DNA from 4 places in the Mesorhizobium sp. M0048 genome. Region 4 is predicted to be linked to each of the others. Evidence: predicted binding sites of a transcription regulator. Region 4 holds the regulator's gene; each other region holds the start of a gene.
The links. Region 4 encodes LexA, which represses DNA repair genes until DNA is damaged. Its sites were predicted from a motif close to TGTTCNNNNTGTGTTCNG; they were not measured.
Positions count from the first base shown of each region.

Region 1: a site for LexA is predicted at 3,594-3,611, ahead of NKJ84_RS05260 (ATP-dependent helicase). Genes of this name have one in related genera too.
Region 2: a site for LexA is predicted at 1,521-1,538, ahead of NKJ84_RS00880 (helicase-related protein). Genes of this name have one in related genera too.
Region 3: a site for LexA is predicted at 3,770-3,787, ahead of NKJ84_RS16790 (ImuA family protein). Genes of this name have one in related genera too.

Region 1 is NZ_JAMYUV010000003.1:231,675-237,753, forward strand. It holds gene NKJ84_RS05255 (ABC transporter permease) at 1-816, shown strand, start outside; gene NKJ84_RS05260 (ATP-dependent helicase) at 829-3,552, opposite strand; gene NKJ84_RS05265 (glucose/quinate/shikimate family membrane-bound PQQ-dependent dehydrogenase) at 3,805-6,079, shown strand, end outside.
Region 2 is NZ_JAMYUV010000001.1:174,253-180,331, reverse strand. It holds gene NKJ84_RS00890 (FAD-dependent oxidoreductase) at 1-337, opposite strand, end outside; gene NKJ84_RS00885 (TetR/AcrR family transcriptional regulator) at 273-1,004, shown strand; gene NKJ84_RS00880 (helicase-related protein) at 1,706-5,104, shown strand; gene NKJ84_RS00875 (RNA-binding S4 domain-containing protein) at 5,117-5,503, shown strand; gene fdxA (ferredoxin FdxA) at 5,652-5,990, shown strand.
Region 3 is NZ_JAMYUV010000017.1:67,318-73,396, reverse strand. It holds gene NKJ84_RS16800 (error-prone DNA polymerase) at 1-1,256, opposite strand, end outside; gene NKJ84_RS16795 (DUF6504 family protein) at 1,253-2,731, opposite strand; gene NKJ84_RS16790 (ImuA family protein) at 2,664-3,746, opposite strand; gene NKJ84_RS16785 (DUF3800 domain-containing protein) at 3,918-4,670, opposite strand; gene NKJ84_RS16780 (metallopeptidase family protein) at 4,904-5,326, shown strand; gene NKJ84_RS16775 (DUF1737 domain-containing protein) at 5,621-5,827, opposite strand; gene NKJ84_RS16770 (HpcH/HpaI aldolase/citrate lyase family protein) at 5,856-6,079, opposite strand, start outside.
Region 4 is NZ_JAMYUV010000016.1:85,618-91,696, reverse strand. It holds gene NKJ84_RS16385 (ComEC/Rec2 family competence protein) at 1-880, shown strand, start outside; gene lexA (transcriptional repressor LexA) at 874-1,608, opposite strand; gene kynU (kynureninase) at 2,057-3,304, shown strand; gene NKJ84_RS16370 (hormone-sensitive lipase) at 3,401-4,231, shown strand; gene NKJ84_RS16365 (molybdopterin molybdotransferase MoeA) at 4,239-5,444, opposite strand; gene moaC (cyclic pyranopterin monophosphate synthase MoaC) at 5,444-5,950, opposite strand; gene trpC (indole-3-glycerol phosphate synthase TrpC) at 5,952-6,079, opposite strand, start outside.

The DNA of each region.
Region 1 (6,079 bases), on a different contig from region 4:
CCGGTGGCGTTGTTCGTGGTGGTGCCGCTGGTCTTCGTCGTCACTTGCGGCGAGATCGACCTGTCGTTTCCGGCGACAATGGGCTTTGCCTCATGGGTCTTCGCGCTGGTCGTGCAGGCCGGCTACGACCCGTTCCTCGGCATCGCCGCCGCAATCGTCACCGGCATGCTGCTCGGCTTCCTGGTCGGCTCGCTGGTCGTCTATGGCGGGCTGTCGTCGCTGATCGCCACGCTCGGCATGAATTTCCTGCTGCGCGGCCTGATCCAGATCATCAACGAGGGCAGGTCGACGGCGCTGACCGGCCTTGCCGACAGCTGGGCCTACAAGATCTTCTCCAGCCAGCTTTACGGCATTCCGGTGCAGATCTTCTGGGCCATCGGCTTCGTCGTGCTGTCGGCTCTGCTTTACAACCGCCATCGCTTCGGCGCGCAGGTCAAGGTGGTCGGCGACAATCCCGACAGCGCCCAGCAGATGGGTATCGACGTCAAGCGCGTGCGGGTAAAAGTGTTCGTCTTCGTCGGCATCGGGGCTGCGATCGCCGGCACCTTCTCGGTGATGATCAACTTCACCTGGTGGCCGACGGCGGGGGACGGATACCTGCTGCCGGTGCTGGCATCGGTGTTCGTTGGCGGCACCCCGACCTGGGGCGGCATCGGCACTGTTGTCGGCGGCGCGATCGGCGCGGTCACCGTCTCGTTCATCCAGACCGGCGTGGTGGCGGCAGGCCTGAGCGGCTTCTATGTCCAGTTCTTCAACGGCCTGATCATCATCCTGTCGCTGCTCGGCCACAAGTGGAACCAGGCGCGGTATCGCTAGCGCCCGGCGGCCTCACACCCCCGTCACAAACCCGTCCAGCACGCGTTTCTGGCCGGCTTTGTCGAAGTCGATGGTCAGCTTGTTGCCTTCGATGGCCGAGATGTTGCCGTTGCCGAATTTCTGGTGGAAGACGCGGTCGCCGACGCTGAAGGGGGACGGCGTGTGGGCGACGGATTTGGCGACCAGCTCGCCGTCGATGGTGCGCCCCTTGACCGAGGTGCGACCGGCGCCGTAGCCGGAGTCGGTTTCGCCATAGCCGATGCGCTCGACCTGGTGACCGGAGCGCGTGCCCCAATTGCGGTCGGTCGCCTCGGTGCGGTTGGCTTGGGCGCGCTGCCAGCCCGGTGTCGCATAGGTGCTGGAGAAAGCGCCGGATTTTTCAGCGCCGTTATTGCCGCCAATGTTGTCGAAGCGCGATGCCCCATAAGGGTTCTGCCTGCCTGCACTTTGGCCTCCACGACCGGAGGCGAACGAGCCGCCGCCATAGGCATTGCCGTAGCCGCCGTAGGAGTTGCCGCTCTCGGAAACTTCGACATGGGCTTCCGGCAGCTCGTCGATGAAGCGTGACGAGATGGTCGATTGCCAGAGGCCGTGGATGCGGCGGTTGGAGACGAACCAGATGTGCAGGTTCTTCTTGGCGCGGGTCAGCCCGACATAGGCGAGGCGGCGTTCCTCCTCCAGCCCTGAGCGGCCGCCCTCGTCGAGGGAACGCTGGTGCGGGAACAGCCCTTCTTCCCAGCCGGGCAGGAACACGGTTTCGAATTCGAGGCCCTTGGCCGAATGCAGCGTCATGATGTTGACCGCGTCGAGCTCGGCATTCTGCTCGGCGTCCATGACGAGTGCTACATGTTCGAGGAAGGAGCGCAGCGATTCATACTCCTCCATGGAGCGGATCAGTTCCTTCAGGTTTTCCAACCGTCCCGGTGCTTCGACCGAGCGGTCGTTCTTCCACATATCGGTGTAGCCGCTCTCCTCAAGAATGGTCTCGGCGAGCTCGGTGTGCGGGGTGGTTTCCAGCGCCTTCTGCCAGCGCTCGAAATTGGCCGCGACCTCACGAAGTGCGGCGCGTGGCTTCGGCTTCAGCTCGTCGCTCTCGGCGAGTTTTGCCGCCGCCTCCAGCATCGGGATGCGCAGCGCCCGTGCGGTGTCGTGGATCTGGCGGATGGTGGCCTCGCCAAGGCCGCGCTTCGGCACGTTGACGATGCGCTCGAAGGCGAGGTCGTCGGCGCCTTGTGCGACGACGCGGAAGAAGGCCAACGCATCGCGGATTTCGAGGCGCTCGTAGAAGCGCGGGCCGCCGATGACGCGGTAGTTGAGGCCGAGCGTGACGAAGCGGTCCTCGAATTCGCGCATCTGGAAGGACGCGCGGACGAGGATCGCCATGTCGTTGAGATTGTGCTTCTGGCGCTGATAAGCCTCGATGGTCTCGCCGACGGCGCGGGCCTCCTCTTCGGAATCCCAGGCGGCGTGGACATGCACCTTCTCGTCGTCCTCGGCGATCTTTTCGGTGAACAGCGTCTTGCCGAAGCGGCCCTCATTGTGGGCGATGAGGTGGGAGGCGGTGCCGAGGATGTGCGCGGTCGAGCGATAGTTGCGCTCCAGCCGGATGATGGTGGCGCCGGGAAAATCCTTGTCGAAGCGCAGGATGTTGTCGACCTCGGCGCCGCGCCAGCCATAGATCGACTGGTCGTCGTCGCCGACGCAGCAGATATTTACGGTGGACAGGCGCGGGCTTCCCTCCCCCTTGAGGGGAGGGTGGCCGGGCGAAGCCCGGTCGGGTGGGGTCCGTGCGGCAGTGCTTGACCTACCGGCGGCAGTGCTCGACGCTCTAGCGGTGCCTTCTGCGGCAACCCCCTCCGCCCGCTTCGCGGGCACCTCCCCCTCAAGGGGGGAGGATTGCGGCCGCTGTGCCAGCAGCCGCAGCCACATGTACTGGGCGGTGTTGGTGTCCTGATATTCGTCGACGAGGATGTAGCGGAAGCGCTTGTGGTATTCCTTCAGCACGTCCGGATTGCCGCGGAAGATGCGGATCGGATGGCACAGGAGATCGCCGAAGTCGCAAGCGTTCAGCGTTTTCAGCCGCTCCTGATAGGCCTTGTAGAGCTCGCGGCCCTTGCCGTTGGCGAAGGGACGGGCATCGCCCTCGGGGATGTCGGCGGGGCCAAGGCCCTTGTTCTTCCAGCCGTCGATCATCTGGGCGAACTGCTTGGCCGGCCAGCGCTTGTCGTCCAGCCCTTCGGCCTGGATAAGCTGCTTGATCAGGCGCACGACATCATCCGTGTCGAGAATGGTGAAGTCGGATTTGAGCCCGGCCAGCTCGGCATGTCTGCGCAGCAGCTTCACTCCAATCGAGTGGAAGGTGCCGAGCCACGGCATGCCCTCGACATTGCCTTCACCGATCAACAGGCCGATGCGCTGCTTCATCTCGCGCGCCGCCTTGTTGGTGAAGGTGACGGCGAGGATCTGCGAGGGGAAAGCCTTGCCGGTGGCAAGGATGTGGGCGATGCGGGTGGTCAGGACGCGCGTTTTGCCGGTGCCGGCGCCGGCCAGCACCAGCACCGGGCCTTCGGTGGTTTCCACCGCCAGCCGCTGCTCGGGGTTGAGGCCGTTGAGATAATCGGGCGCGTTGTTCTGGTTGCTGCGGGCAGCCATGGCGCGCGCGGCAATGCCCGACGGGGCCACGGGCCGCGCGTTCGGTTCCTCAAAAAAGGGCATGTCTTCCGAAAAGCCGGACATCTCCCCCCGAATGTAGTGATTCGGCAGCGAAAGGCCAGAAGTGTCTCCGTTTTGTTCTCTGTCCAGTCGGTGGACTCACAATCTGGATGGGTCTGCTAACCAAAACGCCGGGCTTGCGATGGGCCGGCACCGTAAAACGCCGAGCTTGCTTGACAGTGGAAGCGGGCCGGAGAAAGTTGCGTGGGGGCAGGAACGCAATGCGGGGTTGCCCATGGACGCGTCGCGGAGCGCACCAGTCGAAGGAGCACCGTCTTGGCTGTGGTCATCACCTCCCTGATCCTTTTCCTCATCGGCCTGGCGATTGGCGGCGGCGGCATCTGGCTCGTGACGCTGGGCGGCAGCTGGTACTACGTCATCGTCGGTCTAGCTTTCCTTGTCGCGGCCTGGCTGCTCTACAGGCGCAGATCCACGGCGCTGTGGCTCTACGCGGCGATCGTGCTCGGCACGCTCGCCTGGGCGGTTTGGGAGATCGGCTTCGACTGGTGGGAGCTCGGCCCGCGCGGCGGCATCATCGTGCTTGTCGCGCTATGGCTGTTGACGCCATGGGCGCGGCGCGGGCTTACCGGTCCCGACGGACGCGCACCGCTTATCCTCGCCGTACTGGCATCGCTTGCCGTCGCCGGTTATTCGATGACGACCGATCCAAAGGATATTACGGGTGAACTCAACACCGACAAGGTGACGCCGACGGCCGATCTTGGCGGCAACGTGCCGGCTGGCGAATGGCACTATTACGGTCGCACGCAATACGGCCAGCGCTATTCGCCGCTCGACCAGATCACCGCCGAAAACGTTGCCAATCTGCAGCCGGCCTGGACCTATCGCACCGGCGACGTGAAAGGGCCCGACGACATCGGCGAGACGACCTATCAGGTGACGCCGCTAAAAATCGCCGACACGCTCTACATCTGCACGCCGCATAATTTCGCCATCGCCATCGATGCCGCGAGCGGTAAGGAGAAATGGCGCTTCGATCCGCAGGTCAAGCTCAACAAGGACCGCCAGCACCAGACCTGCCGCGGCGTGGCCTATTATGCCGATGCCAAGGTCGCCGCCGGCCAGCCCTGCGCCACACGCATCTACCTGCCGACATCCGACGCCCGGCTGATCGCGCTCGATGCGGCGAATGGCCAGGTCTGCCCGACTTTCGCCGAAGGCGGCACGCTGAACCTGCTCGCCAACATGCCATATCCGAAGCCGGGCTATTATTATTCGACCTCGGCGCCGCTGATCGTCGCCAACAAGATCATCGTCGGCGGCGCGGTCAACGACAATTATTCGACGCAGGAGCCGTCCGGGGTCATCCGTGCCTACGATGCCGACACCGGCGCGCTGTTGTGGAATTGGGATTCCGGCAATCCGGACCAGACGACGCCGCTGCCGCCGGGCCAGACCTACACCAACAACTCGCCCAACATGTGGTCGACGGCAAGCGCCGACGAAAAGCTCGGCCTGCTTTATGTGCCGCTCGGCAACAAGACGCCGGACCAGCTCGGCGCCGGGCGCAGCGCCAATGACGAGAAATTCTCCTCGTCGATCACCGCGCTCGATCTCAACAGCGGACAATTGCGCTGGGTGCGGCAGACCGTGCACCACGATCTCTGGGACATGGACGTGCCGGCGCAGCCGACGCTGGTCGACATCACCACGGAAAGTGGCGTGGTGCCGGCGCTGGTCGGGCCGACCAAGCAGGGCGACCTCTATGTGCTCGACCGGCGCAGCGGCGAGCCGATCGTTCCGGTCAAGGAAGTGCCGGCGCCGGGCGGCGCGATCGAAGGCGACCATACCTCGCCGACGCAGCCGGTCTCGGATCTCAGCTTCAGTCCGAAACCGCTGACCGGCGCGGATATGTGGGGCATCACCATGTTCGACCAGCTGGCCTGCCGGATCGAGCTCCGGAAGTTGCGCTATGAGGGCCGCTACACGCCGCCGTCGCTGCAGGGCTCGCTGATCTACCCCGGCAATTTCGGCACCTTCAACTGGGGCGGCGTGGCAGTCGATCCGGTCCGGCAGGTGATGTTCGGCATGCCGACATACCTGGCGTTCATCTCCAAGCTGGTGCCGCGCGCCGACGTGCCGCCGCCCGGCGACACCAAGGGCAGCGAACAGGGCCTGAACCGCAATGACGGTGCACCTTACGCAGTAATATTGAAGCCGTTCCTGTCGCCGCTCGGCATTCCCTGCCAGGCGCCGCCCTGGGGCTATGTGGCGGGTGCCGACCTTCGGACCGGAAAGATCGTCTACAAGCATCGCAACGGCACCGTCTACGACATGACGCCATTGCCGCTGCCATTCAAGGTCGGCGTGCCCGGCATTGGCGGGCCGATGATCACTGCCGGCGGCGTCGCCTTCCTCGGTGCGGCGGTCGACGACTATGTGCGCGCCTATGACCTGACGACCGGCAAACAGCTCTGGCAGGCGCGGCTGCCGGCGGGCGGGCAGTCGACACCGATGACCTACACGGTAGCCGACGGGCGCCAGTTGGTCGTCATCGTTGCCGGCGGCCACGGCTCGGTCGGTACCAAGC
Region 2 (6,079 bases), on a different contig from region 4:
CGAACACCTGCTCGGTGAGATTCTGAGGCAGCATCATCAGATAGGGATGTCTCGACGGAAGCTTTCCGAAATCGAGCTTGAGCAGTGCCCGGCTGCGATCTCGGATGGCGAAATTCTGCAGCTTCAGGGCAAGTTCGCTCAGCCGCTGCGTGACGCCCAGAGGCTCCAGCGCTTCCAGCGTCTGAGCGTGGATGACGCCGGCCCGCGAGGTCTGAAGGCCCTCCCCAAGCCTGTCGATCAGAATATGGTCGACCCCGGCCTGGTGCAGCACGATGGACAGCGCCAAGCCGGTCGGGCCGGCGCCGATAATCAGGACTTCCGTTGCATCAGGCAACATTTTCGCTCTCCATTTATCAACACATGTTGACTTTCTAGCCGAAGCCATTGCATTTGTCAACAGCCGTTGGCATATGGATTTCATGAGCGAGAATCAGCAGAAGAAAACCAGCAAGTCGGACCGCACCCGCGCCCAGATCCTCGAAGCCGCGAGGCTGCTGTTCGCCAAGCACGGCTATGACGGCGCCTCCATCCGCGACGTCGCCGCCCATGCCTCGATCGATCCGGCCATGGTGATCCGCTATTTCCGCAGCAAGGACGAGCTATTCGCCAGAGCGGCGGTCGTCGACCTGAAATTGCCGGCACTGCGGGTGATCGATCGAACCGCCATCGGCAAGACACTGATCAGGCGATTTCTCGAAATCTGGGAAGATCCGGCCAACGGTACCGGCATGGCAATTCTGCTGCGGTCGGCGACGTCGAACGAATTCGCCGCCGAAAAGTTGCGCGATGTATTTGCCAACCAGGTGAGGCCACTGGTTGCGGCGGTCGCTGATCCCGCCGATGCGGGCCGGCGGGCCGGACTCATTTCCAGCCAGCTGCTGGGTTTGGCGATGTGCCGTTACCTGCTGGGCCTACCACCGGTCGTCGCCCTGTCTCACGACGAAATCATCCAGACCGTCGGCCCTACATTGCAGCGCTATGCCGTCGGAGAGGACGTGCCTTGAACAAGCCGTTCAGCGTGAGGCCGAGTCTGAGCCTCATGCGGCAAGTGCGCCGACCGATTGGCCATGACGCCGGCGTGTGCCGAACCAGCACGCAAAGGTTAATGGCCGCTGCGCAGCCTGTGCACAATCCGTCCCGCAGCCTGTGGATTCTCGGTGGAGAAGCTGTTCACAACACAACATGTTGCGGTGAACAAACCAAGAAACTTCGGCTATCTCTGATTCGTCGCCGATTCGTTCCGGCTTTGAGCGGAACGTTAACGACGAGAGCTGAAAACGCCCTCGAAATGATTAAAGCGCGTTAGGAAACATCAATAATTTCATAATGTTGTGCGAAGCAGATTGGCCACCCACGACCATTCACCGGCAAAGGTTAACCATGGTGCTCGCCTGGATGCCGCTTGCATGAATCGGGCCAGTTCCCGTGATTCAGCATGTGGTGAGGTACGCCGGCAGAAAACCCAGATGTAGCCGTGAACAAAACCTGAATCGGCGAGAGTCAGTGATTCGTCGCTGATTCGTTCCAGACTCGTTCCAACTGTTAATCGGGAACAGATTTTCTGGCTTTGAAGCGACCAATCGGCCTGCCCTCGGCACATTCCGCTTTCGCTTCGCGCCCGAAATCCCTATGTGTCGCCTGTCATACGCGGCCAATATGGGCGCGCTCCCGACAATGCGAGGCGGAGAGCCTTATTTCCAGGCCGATGAACATCCATCCGAAACACACTGAACCGCTGATCCTGACCGGCCGGGACGTGACGGCCGTGCTCGGCCCGACCAACACCGGCAAGACCCATCTCGCCATCGAACGCATGGTGGCGCATGAAAGCGGCGTCATCGGCCTGCCGCTCAGGCTGCTTGCCCGCGAGGTCTATGCGCGCGTCTGCGAGAAGGTCGGCGCCCATAAGGTTGCGCTCATCACCGGCGAGGAAAAGATCCAGCCGGCTGGCGCGAAATACTCGGTCTGCACGGTGGAAGCGATGCCGCGCGAGACCGACGCCGCCTTCGTTGCCATCGACGAGGTCCAGCTCGCCGGCGATCTCGAACGCGGCCACATCTTTACCGATCGCATCCTGCATCTGCGCGGCCGCCAGGAGACGCTGCTGCTTGGCGCGGCCACCATGCACGGCATCCTGCAGCGCCTGCTGCGGGGCGTGTCGGTGGTGACCCGGCCACGGCTGTCGCATCTTGCTTATGCCGGCTCGAAGAAGCTGACCCGCCTGCCGCGGCGCACCGCGATCGTCGCCTTCTCGGCCGACGAGGTCTATGCCATTGCCGAGCTGATCCGCCGCCAGCAAGGCGGTGCCGCCGTCGTGCTCGGCGCACTCAGCCCGCGCACCCGCAACGCCCAGGTGGCGCTGTTCCAGTCGGGTGACGTCGACTACCTCGTCGCAACCGACGCCATCGGCATGGGCCTCAACCTCGACCTCGACCACGTCGCCTTCGCCCAGAACCGTAAATTCGACGGCTACCAGTACCGCAACCTGACAGCGGCCGAGCTCGGCCAGATTGCCGGCCGCGCCGGCCGGCATCTGCGCGACGGCACCTTCGGCGTCACCGGCCAGGTCGATCCGCTGGATGAGGAACTGGTCAAGAAGATCGTGGCGCATGATTTCGACCCGGTGAAAGTGCTGCAGTGGCGCACCGCGCATTTCGATTTAGCCAACCTCGATGCGCTGAAGCGCTCGATCGAGACCAACGCCCCGGTCGAGGGCCTGACGCGCGCGCTGCCGGCCGTGGACGCGCAGGCGCTCGAGCATCTGTCGCGCGACGAGGACGTCCGGGCACTCACCACCGATGCGAGACGCGTGGCGCTGCTGTGGGAAGCCTGCGCGCTTCCCGACTACAGGAAGATCGCGCCGGCCCAGCACGCCGACTTGATCGCCTCCATTTACATGGACCTTGCCAGGCATGGCCATGTCGACGAGAACTACATGGCCGAGCAGGTGCGCCGTGCCGACACCACCGAAGGCGACATCGACACGCTGTCGCACAGGATTGCCCAGATCCGCACATGGACCTTCGTTTCCAACCGACCCGGCTGGCTGGCCGATCGGGCACACTGGCAGGAAAAGACGCGCGAAATCGAAGACAGATTGTCGGATGCGCTGCATGAGCGGTTGACGAAACGTTTTGTAGACCGCAGGACTTCCGTCCTCATGCGGCGCCTTAGAGAAAACACGATGCCTGAAGCCGAAATCAGCCCAACCGGAACCGTCCTCGTCGAAGGCCATCATGTCGGCGAGCTGCAGGGTTTCCGCTTTACCGCCGACCAGAGCGCCGGCGGCGAGGACGCCAAGGCGGTGCGGGCGGCGGCGCAGAAGGCGCTTGCCGCCGAGTTCGAGGCGCGGGCCGAGCGCTTCGGCGCCTCTGCCAATGGCGACATCGCCCTGGGTTCGGATGGCACGCTGCGCTGGATCGGCGCGCCGATCGGCACGCTGGTCGCCGGCGAAGACGCTTTGAAGCCGCGTCTTGTCCTGCTGGCCGACGAGCAGCTCACCGGTCCGGCCCGCGACAAGGTTGCGGCGCGCGCCGAGCGCTTCGTCAATTTCCAGATCGAATCCCTGCTGAAGCCGCTGGTCGACCTCAAGAATGCCGAGCAGATCACCGGCATCGGCCGCGGCATCGCTTTCCAGCTTGTCGAGCATTTCGGCCTCATCAACCGTCGCGACATCGCCGACGAGATGAAGTCGCTCGACCAGGAAGGCCGCGCGGCGCTTCGCCGCCTCGGCGTGCGCTTCGGCGCCTACCATGTCTTTGTGCCGGCGCTGATCAAGCCGGCGCCGGCCGGGTTGATCACGCTCCTGTGGGCGCTGAGAAACGACGGCAAGGACAAGCCCGGCTTCGGCGATGTCGTTCACGCACTGGCCTCCGGCCGCACCTCGGTGGTCATCGATCCGACCTTCGACAAGACCTTCTACAAGCTTGCCGGCTACCGCAATCTTGGCCGGCGTGCTGTACGCGTCGATATTCTCGAGCGGCTGGCCGACCTGATCCGGCCGGCGACCAACTGGAAGCCGGGCCTCGGGCCTCGCCCCGATGGCGCCTATGACGGCCAGTCCTTCATGGTGACGCCGCCGATGATGTCGATCCTCGGCGCGACCGCCGACGACATGGAAGAAATCCTGAAGGGGCTCGGCTATCGCGCTGATGCCAAACCGGCGGCCGAGGTCAAGGCGCGGCTCGAAGCACAGGACAATGCCGCGCGCGAAGCGGCCGCTGCAAAGCAGGCGGCTGAAGACGCAACGCGAGTCGAGCAGGCGAGGATGGCGGAAGCATCTGCCGCGGCAGAGCCGCCGGCGGAGGCTTCGGAACCCGTGTCGGATGCGGCTCCCGTTGCGGAGGCGGCGGCCGAAGCTGTAACCGAAGCGACGGCAGAGCCTGTCGCGGAAGCTCCAGCCCCTGAAGCTGCGGCAGAAGTCACGCAAGAGATCCTGCCCACCGCCGAAGCGGTTGCAGAACCAGCGGCCGAGCCAAGGGCGGCGGAACTTGGGGCGGAAACTGAGGCTATGGCACCGGCAGAGCCGCCGATCTTCGAAACGACGGAAACATCGCCGGCCGAACCTGCAGCGACGGCGGAAGCAGTCGCCGACGACGCTGCCCCGGAGGCGGAGGAGCCAAAACCTATCCTGTTGTGGCGGCAGGGTCGTTTCGACCAGCGCCCGCGTCATCGCCAGCATGACCACCGCCCCCGGGACAATCAACGGGGCGCTCGCGCGCGCAATGGTCAAGCTGCGCCGGACAGTCGCAGCGATGCGCCGGTAGATGCGGGCGGGCAACCGACACCAGGCGACCGGGCCGCCCGTCAGGGGCGCCACGACCCGCGTGACGGCGCCGGCAAACCGCGCTTCGATCGCAGCAAGTTCAAGCCTAAACCGCAAGGCGAGGCTGGAGAGCAGCGCGCCGGCAAGCCACAAGGCGACCGCCCCGACCGGCGCGAAAACCGGCCCGACTGGAAGGCTGGCCGGCAGGACGGTAAAGGCAGCGCCCAAGGCGCAAAGCCCGCCTTCCAGTCGAAACCGCGTGAGGAACGCCCGGTCCGCTTCGACCCGGACTCGCCCTTCGCCAAGCTCGCCGCGTTGCGCGACCAGCTGAAGAAGTAAGCTGCTCGTCCAATGGTCACTGATGCCCGCCAGCGCATCGACAAGTGGCTGTTCTTCTCGCGCGCGGTAAAATCGCGCACGCTGGCAGCCAGGCTGGTCGTCGCCGGACGCGTCCGCATCAATCGCGACAAAGCAGCGCAGGCCTCCGATGCGGTCCGGCCGGGCGACGTTTTGACCATCACGCTGGAGCGGCGGATCTTCGTCTGGAAAGTCCTTGGCACCGGCGTACGGCGTGGCCCGGCCGAAGAGGCCCGCCTGCTCTACGAGGACATGTCGCCGCCCGCCACGCCCAAGGGCGAGGCGCTTCCGGATGCGGTGCCGCCGTTGCGCGAGGCCGGCAGCGGTCGCCCGACGAAGAAGGAACGCCGCCAGACCGACCACCTGCTCGGCGACGATTGAGCAAGGTCGAACGCCCGCTTTGCCGGCCTTCCGGAATTCCATTCCGGAAACCGCGGCACCGCTGGCAGGGGCCGCCCTTGCCACCAGCGGACAAAGGCGTTACCTCACCAAAAAAGCCCAACAAAATGGGACGTCCCGGAGCCGACCAATGACCTATGTCGTGACCGACAATTGCATAAAATGCAAATACATGGACTGCATCGAGGTCTGTCCGGTCGACTGCTTCTACGAAGGTGAGAACATGCTCGTCATCCACCCGGACGAGTGCATCGATTGCGGCGTCTGCGAACCGGAATGCCCGGCCGACGCGATCAAGCCCGATACCGAACCGGGCCTCGACAAATGGCTGCAGATCAACACCGAATATGCCGAGAAATGGCCCAACATCACCGCCAAGAAGGAGCCGCCGGCCGACGCTAAAACTTTCGATGGCGAAACTGGCAAGTTCGAGAAATATTTCTCCCCCGAGCCCGGCGAAGGCGACTGACGAGCCCGCCGGCTGCGGCCGCCTGACGCCGCTTAACAGACGTGATACATTAACTGCCTTGACAGGCGGCAACGGCGCGTGGCCTTCGC
Region 3 (6,079 bases), on a different contig from region 4:
CGGTAGCTGACGACGGCAGCGGCCAGCGCGGTGCGCTTGGTACTGTATTTGGAATAGATGTACTGGATGACCTCCTCGCGCTTTTCATGCTCGAAATCGACGTCGATGTCGGGCGGTTCGTTTCTTTCCTCGGAAATGAAGCGCTCGAAAAGCGTGTCGATCTTGTCCGGGCCAACTTCGGTGATGCCGATGCAGAAGCAGACGATCGAGTTGGCGGCGGAGCCGCGCCCCTGGCAGAGAATGTTCTGGCTGCGGGCGAATTTGACGATGTCGTGGACAGTCAGGAAATAGCGCGCGTAGTTCAGGCGCTCGATCAGGGCGAGCTCCTCCTCGATGCGTTGCGTCACAAAAGCGGGCACGCCCGAGGGGTAGCGGATGGCGGCCCCCTCCTTGGCCAGCCTTTCCAGCTCGGCCTGCGGCCCGAGGCCCGATTCCGTCGGCTCGTCGGGATAGTTGTATTGCAGATCACTGAGCGAGAAGGTCAGCTCGCCGGCAAAACGCAGCGTTTCCGCCAGCGCTTGCGGATGCCTGCGGAAAAGCCGTGCCATCTCCAGCGGCGGCTTTAAGTGACGCTCGGCATTGGCCGCCAGCTCCAGCCCCACCTCGGCGACGGGCACATTGAGGCGGATCGCCGTCAGCACGTCCTGCAGCGGGCGCCGTTCCGACGTATGGTAGAGCACGTCGTTGGTGGCCATCAGCGGGATGCCGGCCAGCTCGGCCATCGCCGCCGCCTGCTCGATACGGAAGCGGTCGTTACCGCGGTAATCCGGCGAAACCGCCAGCCTCAGGTTTTCGCCGAAGCGATCCCTGAGCCGGCTAATCAGTTCGAGGCCAGCTTCCGCGTCCGCCGACAGATCCGGCAGTATGGCCAGCGACAGGAGATCGCCCCATTCGAGAAGATCGCTCTGTTTGAGAAGCGCTGCGCCCTTTTCGTTCTCGTCGCGCAGATTGGCCTGCGTCAGCATGCGGCACAGATGACCCCAGCCCTTGCGGTCCTGCGGGTAGGCGAGGATGTCCGGCGTGCCGTCGCAAAAAACCAGGCGGCAGCCGGGATGATAGGAAACACCCTCCACCTTGGCCTGCTGCCAGGCGCGCACCACGCCCGCCACCGTGTTTCGGTCGGCGAGACCGATCGCCGAAAACCCCAGGAATTTTGCCGCGACCACCAGCTCCTCCGGTTTCGAGGCACCGCGCAGGAACGAGAAGTTCGACTGAATGCCGAATTCGGCATAGGGGATGGCCGTCAGCGCATTCATGCGAAGATCCCATGCATGAACCAGCGCGGCGGGACTTGAGAGGCGCCGTAAAGGCCCTGGCGATAGAGCCAGTAACGGCGGCCGTCGGCATCCTCGATGCGGAAATAATCCCGGGTCGGGGCATCTTCTCGTCCCGCCGCCCCTCGCCACCATTCCGGCGCGATGCGCTCCGGCCCTTCGGCGCGCGCGACCCGGTAGAGCGCGCGCCGCCAGCGGAAGTTCAAAGGCGGGCCTTCCGGCATTTCGGTGGCCGGCACCTCGATCGGCTCGGGCGCACGGAAAAGCCGGATCGGCCGTTCCGGCTGGAAGACGGTCGTGGGAGCGTCCTTCGCCTTGTCCGGCTGCTTCGGCGGCGAGGTTCTCTGCGGCACTTCCGCGAAGGGAAGGGTGGCGACGGCGCGCTCCGGCAGATGGCTCTCGACGGCGACCGGTTTCAAGACCGCACCTTCGCCGAGCCGGGCGCGGATGCGGTCGGCAAAAAGCGCGATATCGGCACCGTCGTCGCTCGTCTCGCCGGCAAGGTCGGCCTGCTGCATGTCGAAGGCGGCGGCGGTCAGCACCGAAAGGCGCACGAGATCGAAGCCATAGCCGGCGTCGATATCCTGTTCGAGCGCGGCAAGCCTTTCGTGGAACAATTTCTGGATCAGCCGCGGCTCGCGCAGAGGCCGCGAGGTGCCGACGGCGATGCGGCTGACGCCGCCATCGACGCGGAAAAGCAGCAGCGCCAGCCGCCTTGCGCCCTCGCCGCGACGCTCGAGGTCGCTCTTCAAGGTGGTCGCCAGCATGCCGGTCAGCCGCTCGATGTCCTCGGTCAGCATGATCGGCTCGGCAAGGTGACGCTCGACCGAAAGCGGTGCGACCGGCAGGCGCGGCGACACGGCCTCCTCGAGGCGGCCAAGCGCCTGGTCGAGACGCAAGAGCAGCGATGCGCCGAAGCGGCGGGCCAGCGGCGCGCGCGGTGCCGCCATGACGGCGCCCGCCGTGCGCAGGCCGACGCTTTCGAGGCTGGCGCGTACCTCCGGGTCGATGCGCAGCGCCGCCAGCGGCAAGGGCGCGAGAAGCGCTTCCTCCTTACCATCGGGCACGATGCGGTCGCCAGCAAACCGCGCCGCCGCCCAGGCAGCCCCAGGCGTGGCGGCAAGCCCGGCGCGGACATCGAAGCCCTGATGGAAAAAACGCGACAGGATATCGTCCAGCATCGAGCGTTCGCCGCCGAAAAGATGGGTGCAGCCGGTGACGTCGAGATAGAGGCCGTCGGTCCCGTCAAGCGCCACCAGCGGGGTATAGCGGTCGCACCAGTCGGCGAGGCCTTCGAGCAGGCGCCGGTCGGCCTCCGGATCGGCCTCCACGATGTCGATCGAGGGATGCATGGCGCGTGCGTCGGCTATGCCCATGCCGCGCTTCAGATTAAGCGCCTCGGCCCGCTCGTCGAGGGCGGCGATGCGCTGGGCGTTCCGGTCGCGGTGACTGATCACCAGCGGCAGGTGATCCGACGGCCGGGAACGCCAGGACCGCCCCAGACGCTGCCGCAGGATTCTCTCGGCGGCGAGATGCGGAAACCACAGGGATAGGATTCTTTGGCCGTTCTGGGGCCCATTCCTGAGACCTTCCTTGCTCGCCCCGTCTTTCTTCGAATATGCGTTCATCGGGGTTCCACTCCAGTGTGAATTTTCCGGGCAAGGCCGTGCGGCTCTTGCCGATGGCGACGGTGAAGGCGGGCCGGCCGATCGAGCCGGCGAGCGGCCCGGCAAGCGTCTTACGCGTTGCCGCCGGTGCCGCCGACAGGATGAGGCGGACGGGCGCTGCCGTCGGTTCGGGCTCGCCGGCCTGGCGCAGCAGGAACAGCGGCCGGCCCGCACTCTGCGCGCGGGCGTGCAGCCGCCGCGTCGCGGTGAGGTCAAGCCGCTGCGGGCTGCCGCGGATTTCGAGGATGACGGCGGCCAGCGCCGTCATCCGGGCAGCCTCCTCGGCGATCCACAGCGCATCGAGCAGCCTTGGCGCCTCGGAAAACAGCAATTGCTCCGGCTCGATGCCGAAGAAGGCGTGAAGCCCCCTGGCATAGGGAAAGCCGGCCTCGCGGAAAACCTCTGATGTGCCGATCCACAGCACCGGCAATCGCGGCCCCTGGCTTAGGATCAGGCTGACGAGCGACAAGGCAAAACCGGCAACGACCCCGGCATCGCGGGTCGCGGCGCCATGAAACTCGCTCACCGCCGCCTTCGGCAGGCCGCCGCTCAGCGCAGCATCGAGGCGCTCGGCGCCGGTGCGCAAAAACGCATCGGGCGGCGCCACGGCGAGGCCGCGCCGGACAATGGTCAGATTCCGAGCGGGTGTCGGATGCCGAGAGGGTGTCAGACTCTGACGAGGGACATCCGCGTCAAACGACGAACTGGCCGGCGCCTCCAGGCGCTCGGGCAAGGTCCCTTCGATCTTCGCGATCTGGCGGCGCAGGGCAAAAACAGTCTCCCGCGCCACGGCGCTTGTCGCCATGACGGTCAGCTTCCACTCACAATTGTTCCCGTTATGTTCCTATAGATTCCAGAGGCCGCCCGAAGAGTCAAGCGGAGTCATGGGGAATTTATTCCCAGAAAGAGCAATCCGAGCTTTTCAAGGAAACCGCTCGGGAGCCTGGGGTTGATAAAAAGGGGGCGGCTTTTGACTCTAGCCTGAAGCCAATTCTGAAGCGACGCGTCTCAAATATTGGGCGGTAAAGTCGGCGATTTGATCGACTTCTTCATCGTCATATTTGCGAAAGCTAAAGCGGCTGAAGCTAGGGTCGATAGCTTGGAGGGTTTTTCGTAGGGGACCGCGAAAATTCCTCATTTGATGGTTCCCCTCATATGCCAATACGTCTGCGCATTGAAGCGGTGGGTGCCTAGTTTTTGAGCCGAAATTGAAAGTCGCCGATTTTCCCGGAAAATGCCGCTGGACTTGCTGGAACGCCTCAGTCGCCGCCGCGCTGTACTGGTTGGCTTCATGGACGAATGCGATGTTATCGTGGCCTTCCGATGCGAGTTTCTCCCACGTGCTGCGAAGGGCCCATTGCAGGCAGATGTAGTACCAGCCGCGTACCATGTCTTCCGGCTTGATGGCTAAGCTATGTTTGTGAGCCAAGACCTCGCTCAGTTTCCGCCTGTCGACGGCGGCGATAATGCCCCGAATGTAGTGGTTTTTGACTACCGGCAGGATGCGCTTGACGTGTCTATCTCGCTCTTCACGGGTCCACCCTTCGTACTCCCCATGCCTGTTATGGCAATCGACCGAGTGGTGAATTTTTATCGGCGCCTTCGCCACGATCCACTCGAGGGTCCAGATCTGCCAGTCTTCTTTTGAAGCCCAAACGGCGGATACGGAAAGAATTTGCGAGTCATGGTCAGTGCCAGATTCGTCTAGGTAGACCTCAATCACGACCACCAAACCTTCCCGAGGGGCAAGAAAGGTGTCGCGGAACTCTAGGACGCGCCTTCCACCATTTCCGTCGACTCATCGGCTCGAAATTTGTTCAGCACGGTACCACCTCCTCAGTGCGTACGCGAATTACGACACGCTGAATTTATTCCTGCTTATGATCCTGGGGCAAAGGCGGCAGCCCGACCATTTGCCGAGTTCGGCCTGAAAGCCTATATGCCGGGATCAAAGGACAAAGCATGGCTCGCATCTACCAAACACGCATCTGGCACGACCAGCTTTCGCCAACGATGGAGGAAATCGAGCTCCTGGCGCTGGAGGCCTATGCCCATCTGCCGGAGGACTTTCGCAAGTTGACCGGCGAGATCGTCATTCAGATCGCCGAATTCCCGACCGACGAGATCATGGACGACCTTTCGCTGGAAACGCCCTTCGACCTGCTCGGCCTGTTCGAGGGGCGCGGCATCGCCGAGCGCTGGAATCCGCAGACCGGCGAGGGGCCGAACCGCATCACCCTCTATCGTCGCGCCATCCTCGACTACTGGGCCGAGAACGAGGAAACGCTGGGCGACATCGTCACCCATGTGCTGATCCACGAGATCGGCCACCATTTCGGCCTGTCGGACGACGATATGGAGAAGATCGAAGAGGCAGCGGAGTGAGCGACCCCGCTCCTCGTCATCCTGGGGCGGAGCAAGGAGCGAAGCGACGCGGCGCAGACCCCAGGATCCATGCCGTGATAGTGATGCAGTGCGCCGGCGGTGCAGAACCGAACGCTCATCATCCCGTTCTGGGTAACGGGGCTATCCCGATCGGTGGTAGATCACACTAGACTAATCCTGATCCGCCGTGCCCTTCGGCAGAGGTAACGGCATGGATCCTAGGGTACTCCGCGACGTCGCTTCGCGACTGCTACGCCCTAGGATGACGAAGGACGAGCGCTTCAGCGAACCTCCCTACCAATCGCTGAGCTTGGTGTCGGGGCCGTATTCCTGGCCCTCGATGTCCTTCACCACGGCCTGGCCGCAGCGCATGGTCTTGGCTTCCTGGTCATAGGCATAGGTCGGCGAGCCGAACAGGTGCCAGCCCTTGTTCAACGCCGCCGTCACCTTGTGGCAGAAGCTGGAATCGTCCGGACCGGACAGAAAACGGTAGAGTTTCATTCTTCAATCCTGTCGTCAGTTGCGTTAGTCATGCGCGAACAGCGGCGGCCTTCGCCAGCAGTTTTTCGGCCTGCGCCAGATGCAGCCGCTCGACCATCTTGCCGTTCAGCGCAACTACCGCCCTACCGGTATTTTGGGCGAGCGCGAAGGCATCCTTGACCGCGCGCGCTTCGGCTATTGCTTCGGGCGACGGTGCAAAGGCGCGGTTCGCGGCTTCGATCTGAGCCGGATGGATCAGCGACTTGCCGTCAA
Region 4 (6,079 bases):
TATCGTCTCACTGGTCGTCATGCCCTTCGCCGTGCTCAGCGCGCTGGCGATGCCGTTCGGCGCGGATGGGCCTTTCCTTTACGTGATGGGCAAAGGGCTGACGGCGATGATCGCCCTGTCCGGTTGGATCTCCGAGCGCTCGCCGATCGATGCGGTGGGTCTGATTTCGCTGAGATCTGTCCTTCTGGTGACGATCGCCCTCGTCGTTGCCAGCATGGCGACGACCTGGTTGCGGCTCGCGGCAATTCCTTTTGCGCTCGCCGGCTTGCTAACGACAACGCAGACGCGCGTACCCGACGTATTGATCTCGGAGGACGCACGGCTGGTCGCGCTGCCGATCGGCAGCGGTGAGCTCGCCGTCAACCGGGCACGCCCGAATGAGTTCACGATCGACAACTGGAAACGCGCGCTCACATCAGAGGCTATCGTCGCGCCGGAAACACCTGGAAAGAACGATCCGCAATTCGACATTGCCGATCCGGCCGACCTACCGCCGGGCATGCCGTTCATTTGCACGGACGGTCTCTGCCTCGCCAGGCATCCATCCGGCGCGATCATTGCGCAAGCCAAGGACCGCGATACCGCACGGCCAGCCTGCGCCTTCGCCAGCTTGATCGTCATCGACGACGCCACCGCCCATAATCCCTGCTACTACGACCGGCTGGTCCTCGTCGTCACCAAACGGCAACTGGCGCGCGCGGGAAGTGCGGCCGTCTATTTCGATCCACAAGCGGCAACACGCGCCGAAATCCGCTTCGCCGTCGAAAAATCATACCGGCCCTGGCACGTGCAGCGGAAATTTTCACGCGCGGCGCGCGGCCTGCCGCCATACCGCAGAGCCGACAATCCAAAAGCCGGCACCAAGGGCGCAACTCAGTAGCGGCGGATCAGCCCAACGAGCTTGCCCTGCACCTTGACCCTGTCTGGTCCAAAGATGCGCGTCTCGTAGGCCGGATTGGCGGCCTCCAGGGCGATCGAGGCGCCCTTGCGGCGGAACCGCTTCAGCGTCGCTTCCTCCTCGTCGACCAAGGCCACCACGATCTCACCGGGGCTCGCCGTATCGGCGTTGCGGATGATCACCGTGTCGCCGTCGAAAATGCCAGCCTCGATCATCGAATCGCCTTTGACCTCGAGCGCATAATGCTCGCCGCCCATGATCATATCCGGCGGCACCGAAATCGAATGCGTCTGGTGCTGGATAGCATCGATCGGCACACCAGCGGCGATGCGGCCCATTACCGGGATCGAAACGGCGGCGACGACATCGTCGTCATTGCCGGCTGCAGGGACGCGCGACGATGTGGGCTTGCCCTGCCGAGGGGCACCTTGCCCAAGACTGCCCTGGATGACACTCGGCGAGAACTTGCGTGCCGCATTGAGGCCGGGGGCGATCGAGTCAGGCAGGCGTAGTACCTCCAGCGCACGGGCCCGGTTGGGCAAACGGCGAATGAAGCCGCGCTCCTCCAGCGCCGTAATCAGTCGGTGGATTCCGGATTTGGAAGCCAGGTCGAGCGCTTCCTTCATCTCGTCGAAGGAAGGTGGGATACCGCTTTCCTTCAACCTTTCGTGGATGAACATAAGCAGTTCGTGTTGTTTGCGTGTCAGCATAGCGACCCCCAACAGAATCAGAAAACAAACCCAGAACAGACACTATCTGTTCCAGTTGTGTTCCGCAACTGTTTAAAGTTTAATGAATGCGTTAAGGCTCGGGAAACAAACGACGTCCCCTACCGGCGTACCGTATTTTCACCGCCGCGAGCCTCATCCCCTTGATTCTGCTTTCGTTTGCGCCGTTCTGGCCTCCTTGAAGGCGGCACTGGCATCGGCCGTCGGTCGGCAAAGGGCACGGAATTGAACCCGTATCGACTGTGCGGTTTGGTCAATGCACCGTGAACGAAACGAACTCAAAACGCCAACCTCGGGCTAACTCCAGGTTTCCACCGCCTGGTCAGGCTGCTTCTCGCCGGTGGAGCCTTGCTACGCGCTACCCGGTAATGGAAGAACAGTTGATGCGTGTCCGGCGTTGCGTTGGATTTTTTGAGGGAGCAGGCAAATCATGACGGGAATTCCCGATCTCGTGGCCGTAAAGGCGATGGATGCCGCGGATCCGCTGGGCGCGATGCGCGACCGCTTTGTCTTGCCGCAAGGAGTGATCTATCTCGACGGCAATTCGCTAGGAGCTGCTTCACGTGCCGCTTTCGATGAATTGTACAAGGCCGCGACCGAAGAATGGTCGCATGATCTCATCCGCGCATGGAACACGGCCGGCTGGTTCAACATGCCGCTTGAACTTGGCGACCAGCTAGGGCGCCTGATCGGTGCCGCGGTCGGCCAGACGGTGGTCTGCGATACGACGTCGGTCAACATCTACAAGCTGCTGCACGCCGCCATGGCCATGCGACCGGAGCGGCAGGTCATCGTCGCCGAGGGCGATAGTTTTCCGACAGACCTCTACATGGCTGAGGGTGTGGTTTCGACGCGAAAAGATGCGCTGCTGCGCCTCTCGGGGGTCGACGCGCCGACCATCGAAGAGCTGATCGACGAACGCACCGCGGTGGTGCTGGTCAACCACGTCAACTACAAGTCGGGCGAACTGCGCGACATGCCGACGCTGACGCGCAGGGCTCAGGAAGCCGGGGCGATGATCGTCTGGGATCTCTGCCACACCGCCGGCGCGATGCCAGTCGAGCTCGACAAGGCAAACGCCGATTTTGCCGTTGGCTGCACCTACAAATATCTGAATGGCGGCCCGGGCGCGCCTGCCTTCATCTATGTGGCTGAGCGGCATCTTTCCGACATCCAGCAGCCGCTCACCGGCTGGTGGGGCCATGCACGGCCCTTCGCCTTCGAGCCAGGCTATGCGGCCGGCACCGGCATCCGCCGGTTTCTGTGCGGCACCCAGCCGGTCCTGTCGATGCGCACGCTGAAGGGCGCGCTCGACATCTGGAACGATGTCGACATGACGGCGGTGCGCAAGAAGAGCATCGCGCTGGCGGATCTGTTCATCGAGCTTGTCGAGGCAAAGTGCGGCACTTACGGGCTCACGCTCGAAAGCACGCGCGATGGGGAAAAACGCGGCAGCCAGATTTCATTCATGCATGAGCATGGCTACCAGGTCATGCGCGCGCTGATCGAACGTGGCGTGATCGGCGATTTTCGCGCGCCATCGACCATGCGCTTCGGCTTCACCCCGCTCTATGTCGGCTATGCCGATGTCTGGCAGGCCGTCAAAGTGCTTGAGGATATCCTGCGCACCGGTGCGTGGAAGGATGCGCGCTTCGCCATCAAAGCAGCTGTCACTTGAGATTGATGCGAGAGCTGGAATCGTGAGGCTGGCGACGACGTGCCGCGCGATGCTCACGGCTAGGTTGCAAGGCCATATTGCCAGGGAGGGCGCAGGGTGTTCGAACGTCACATTGCCGATTGGGACAACGCCTATGCCAACGGCGCCAACATAGCCGGCAGCGATCGCTGGCCGGCGGCCTGGATCGAGCCCGCGCGGGTTTTCCGCGACGTGCTTTCGACCGAGGGCAGGGCGCGGCTCGACATGGCCTATGGCGACAACCCACGCAACCGGCTCGATCTTTTCCTGCCGGCCATCAAGCCCAAGGGACTCGTGGTGTTCGTTCATGGCGGCTACTGGATGGAATTCGACAAGAATTTCTGGTCGCATCTTGCCGCTGGCCCTGTTGATCGCGGCTATGCGGTGGCGATGCCGTCCTACACGCTCTGTCCGCAGATACGCATTGGCGGAATCGTCAAGGAAGTCGGCGCGGCGATCGGCAAGGCGGCGGCGATGGTCCCAGGGCCGCTGATGCTGACCGGGCACTCGGCCGGCGGCCATCTTGTTAGCCGGATGGTTACGGCGACGACGCCGCTGGCGCCCGAAGTCGTCCGGCGCGTTCGTCACGTGGTGTCGATCTCGGGGGTGCATGATTTGCGCCCGATCATGCGCACCGGCATGAACAAGACGATCGCGATCGATGAGGCCGAGGCGCAGGCCGAAAGCCCGGTGCTGCTGCGCCCGATGGACAAGGCCCGCCTGACCTGCTGGGCCGGCGGCGGCGAGCGCGCCGAATTCCTGCGTCAGAGCGCGTTGCTGGCCAACATCTGGATCGGCCTGGGTACCGCGACCAGCTCGGTCGTCGAGCCTGACCGGCATCATTTCAACATCATCGACGGTTTGGCCGATCCAGACCATCCGCTGACCCGGACCTTGATCTCGGAGTGAGGCAGGTTCAGCGTAGCATCAGCACGTCGCAGGGGGAGCCCGCCGCCGCGGCAGGCGCGAACGGCGCGCGAACGATCAGCCCGTTGGCATCGGCCAGCATTTTCAGCATCGAGGAGTCCTGGATGCCGAACGGCGTCGCCACGAGCGTACCGGCGTCATCTATGACAACAGCCCGCACATAATCTTGCCTGAGATCGTTGGCCGGCATGGCGGCACCGAGCCGTGCCCGACGTATATCCTGCTGAAAGGCGCGGCCGCCGAGCCGCGCCAGCAGCGGCTTCAGGAAGAGCTGAGTGCAGACCAGGCTTGCCACCGGATTGCCGGGCAGGCCGATGCAGCGAATGTCTCCCAGCCGCCCGAACATCAGTGGCTTGCCCGGCCGCATGGCGATCTTCCAGAAATCGAGCGTCATGCCTTGCCCGGTCAGCACGTCATGCACGAAGTCGTGGTCACCGACCGAGGCACCGCCCAGCGTGACGATGACGTTCGCGCCAGCCTTCACGGCCTTTTCAACCAGCGCAGCGATCGCCTCCCTGCGGTCCGGCGCGATGCCAAGGTCGAGCGCCCGCGCACCGACCGACTGTGCGGCGGCAGCGACACCATAGGCGTTGGAGCAGATGATCTGGTCGGGGCCAAGATCGCTGCCCGGCGGCAGCAATTCGTCGCCGGTGGCGATGATGGCGACCAGCGGCCGTTTGACCACGCGCACCTCGGGGTGATTGGCCGATGCCGCCAGCGACAAGGCCGCCGGGTCGAGCAGGCGGCCTTTGGGCAGCAGGACATCGCCCTTGGCGAAATCGAGCCCGAGGCGGCGGATGTTGCGCCCCTGCACCGTCGGTTCCGTCACTTCGACGCTGCCGCCACCGAGATCGCGGACGTTCTCCTGGATGACGATAGTGTCGGCGCCTTCGGGAAGCGGCGCGCCGGTAAAGATGCGCACGGCCTGCCGCTGCTGCACCGTTCCGGCAAAGCCGCGTCCGGCCGGCGCCATGCCGACCACCGAAAGCTTTGCCGGTACGGACGCGATATCGGCCGCCCGCACGGCATAGCCGTCCATGGCGGAGGCGTTGAACGGCGGCTGGGTGCGGAGCGCCACAACCGGCTCCGCCAGCACGCGGTCGGCGGCATCCAGCAGTGCGACGCGTTCGCCCGGCAGCGCTGCTGCGCCGTCCAGCAGGCGCTCGAGCGCCTCGGCAACTGGGACCAGCGCCATTATCGGCCTGCCTCGGTGGCCTCGTCTCCGGTGATCTTGTAGTCGCCGGATTTACCGCCGGTCTTTTCAACCAGCCTGATGCCGGAGATGACCATGGCGCGGTCGACCGCCTTGGCCATGTCGTAGATGGTCAGGCAAGCGACCGAGACGGCACTCAAGGCCTCCATTTCAACGCCGGTCTTGCCGATGACGCGGGTCAATGCCGTCACCTTCAGGCCGGGCAGTGCGGCGTCCGGCTCGATGTCGACAGATATCCTGGTCAGCAGCAGCGGATGGCAGAGCGGGATCAGTTCATGCGTCTTCTTGGCCGCCATGATGCCGGCAATGCGCGCGGTGCCCAGCACGTCGCCCTTCTTGGCGTCGCCGGCGAGGATCATGTCCAGCGTCTCGGGCCGCATCGCGACAAAACCTTCCGCGACTGCCGTGCGCACCGTCTCAGCCTTGTCGCCGACATCGACCATGTTGGCTTCGCCCTGCGCGCCAAGATGGGTGAGGGCGGCCGCCATCTCAGATCGCCTCTGCCGGCGCCTTGCCCGTCAACAGCAGGCGCGTTGCCGCGGCCACGTCCTGTTGACGCATCAGGCTCTCGCCGACCAGGAAAGTAGCGATGCCGCTCCGCTCCAGCCGGCGGCAAT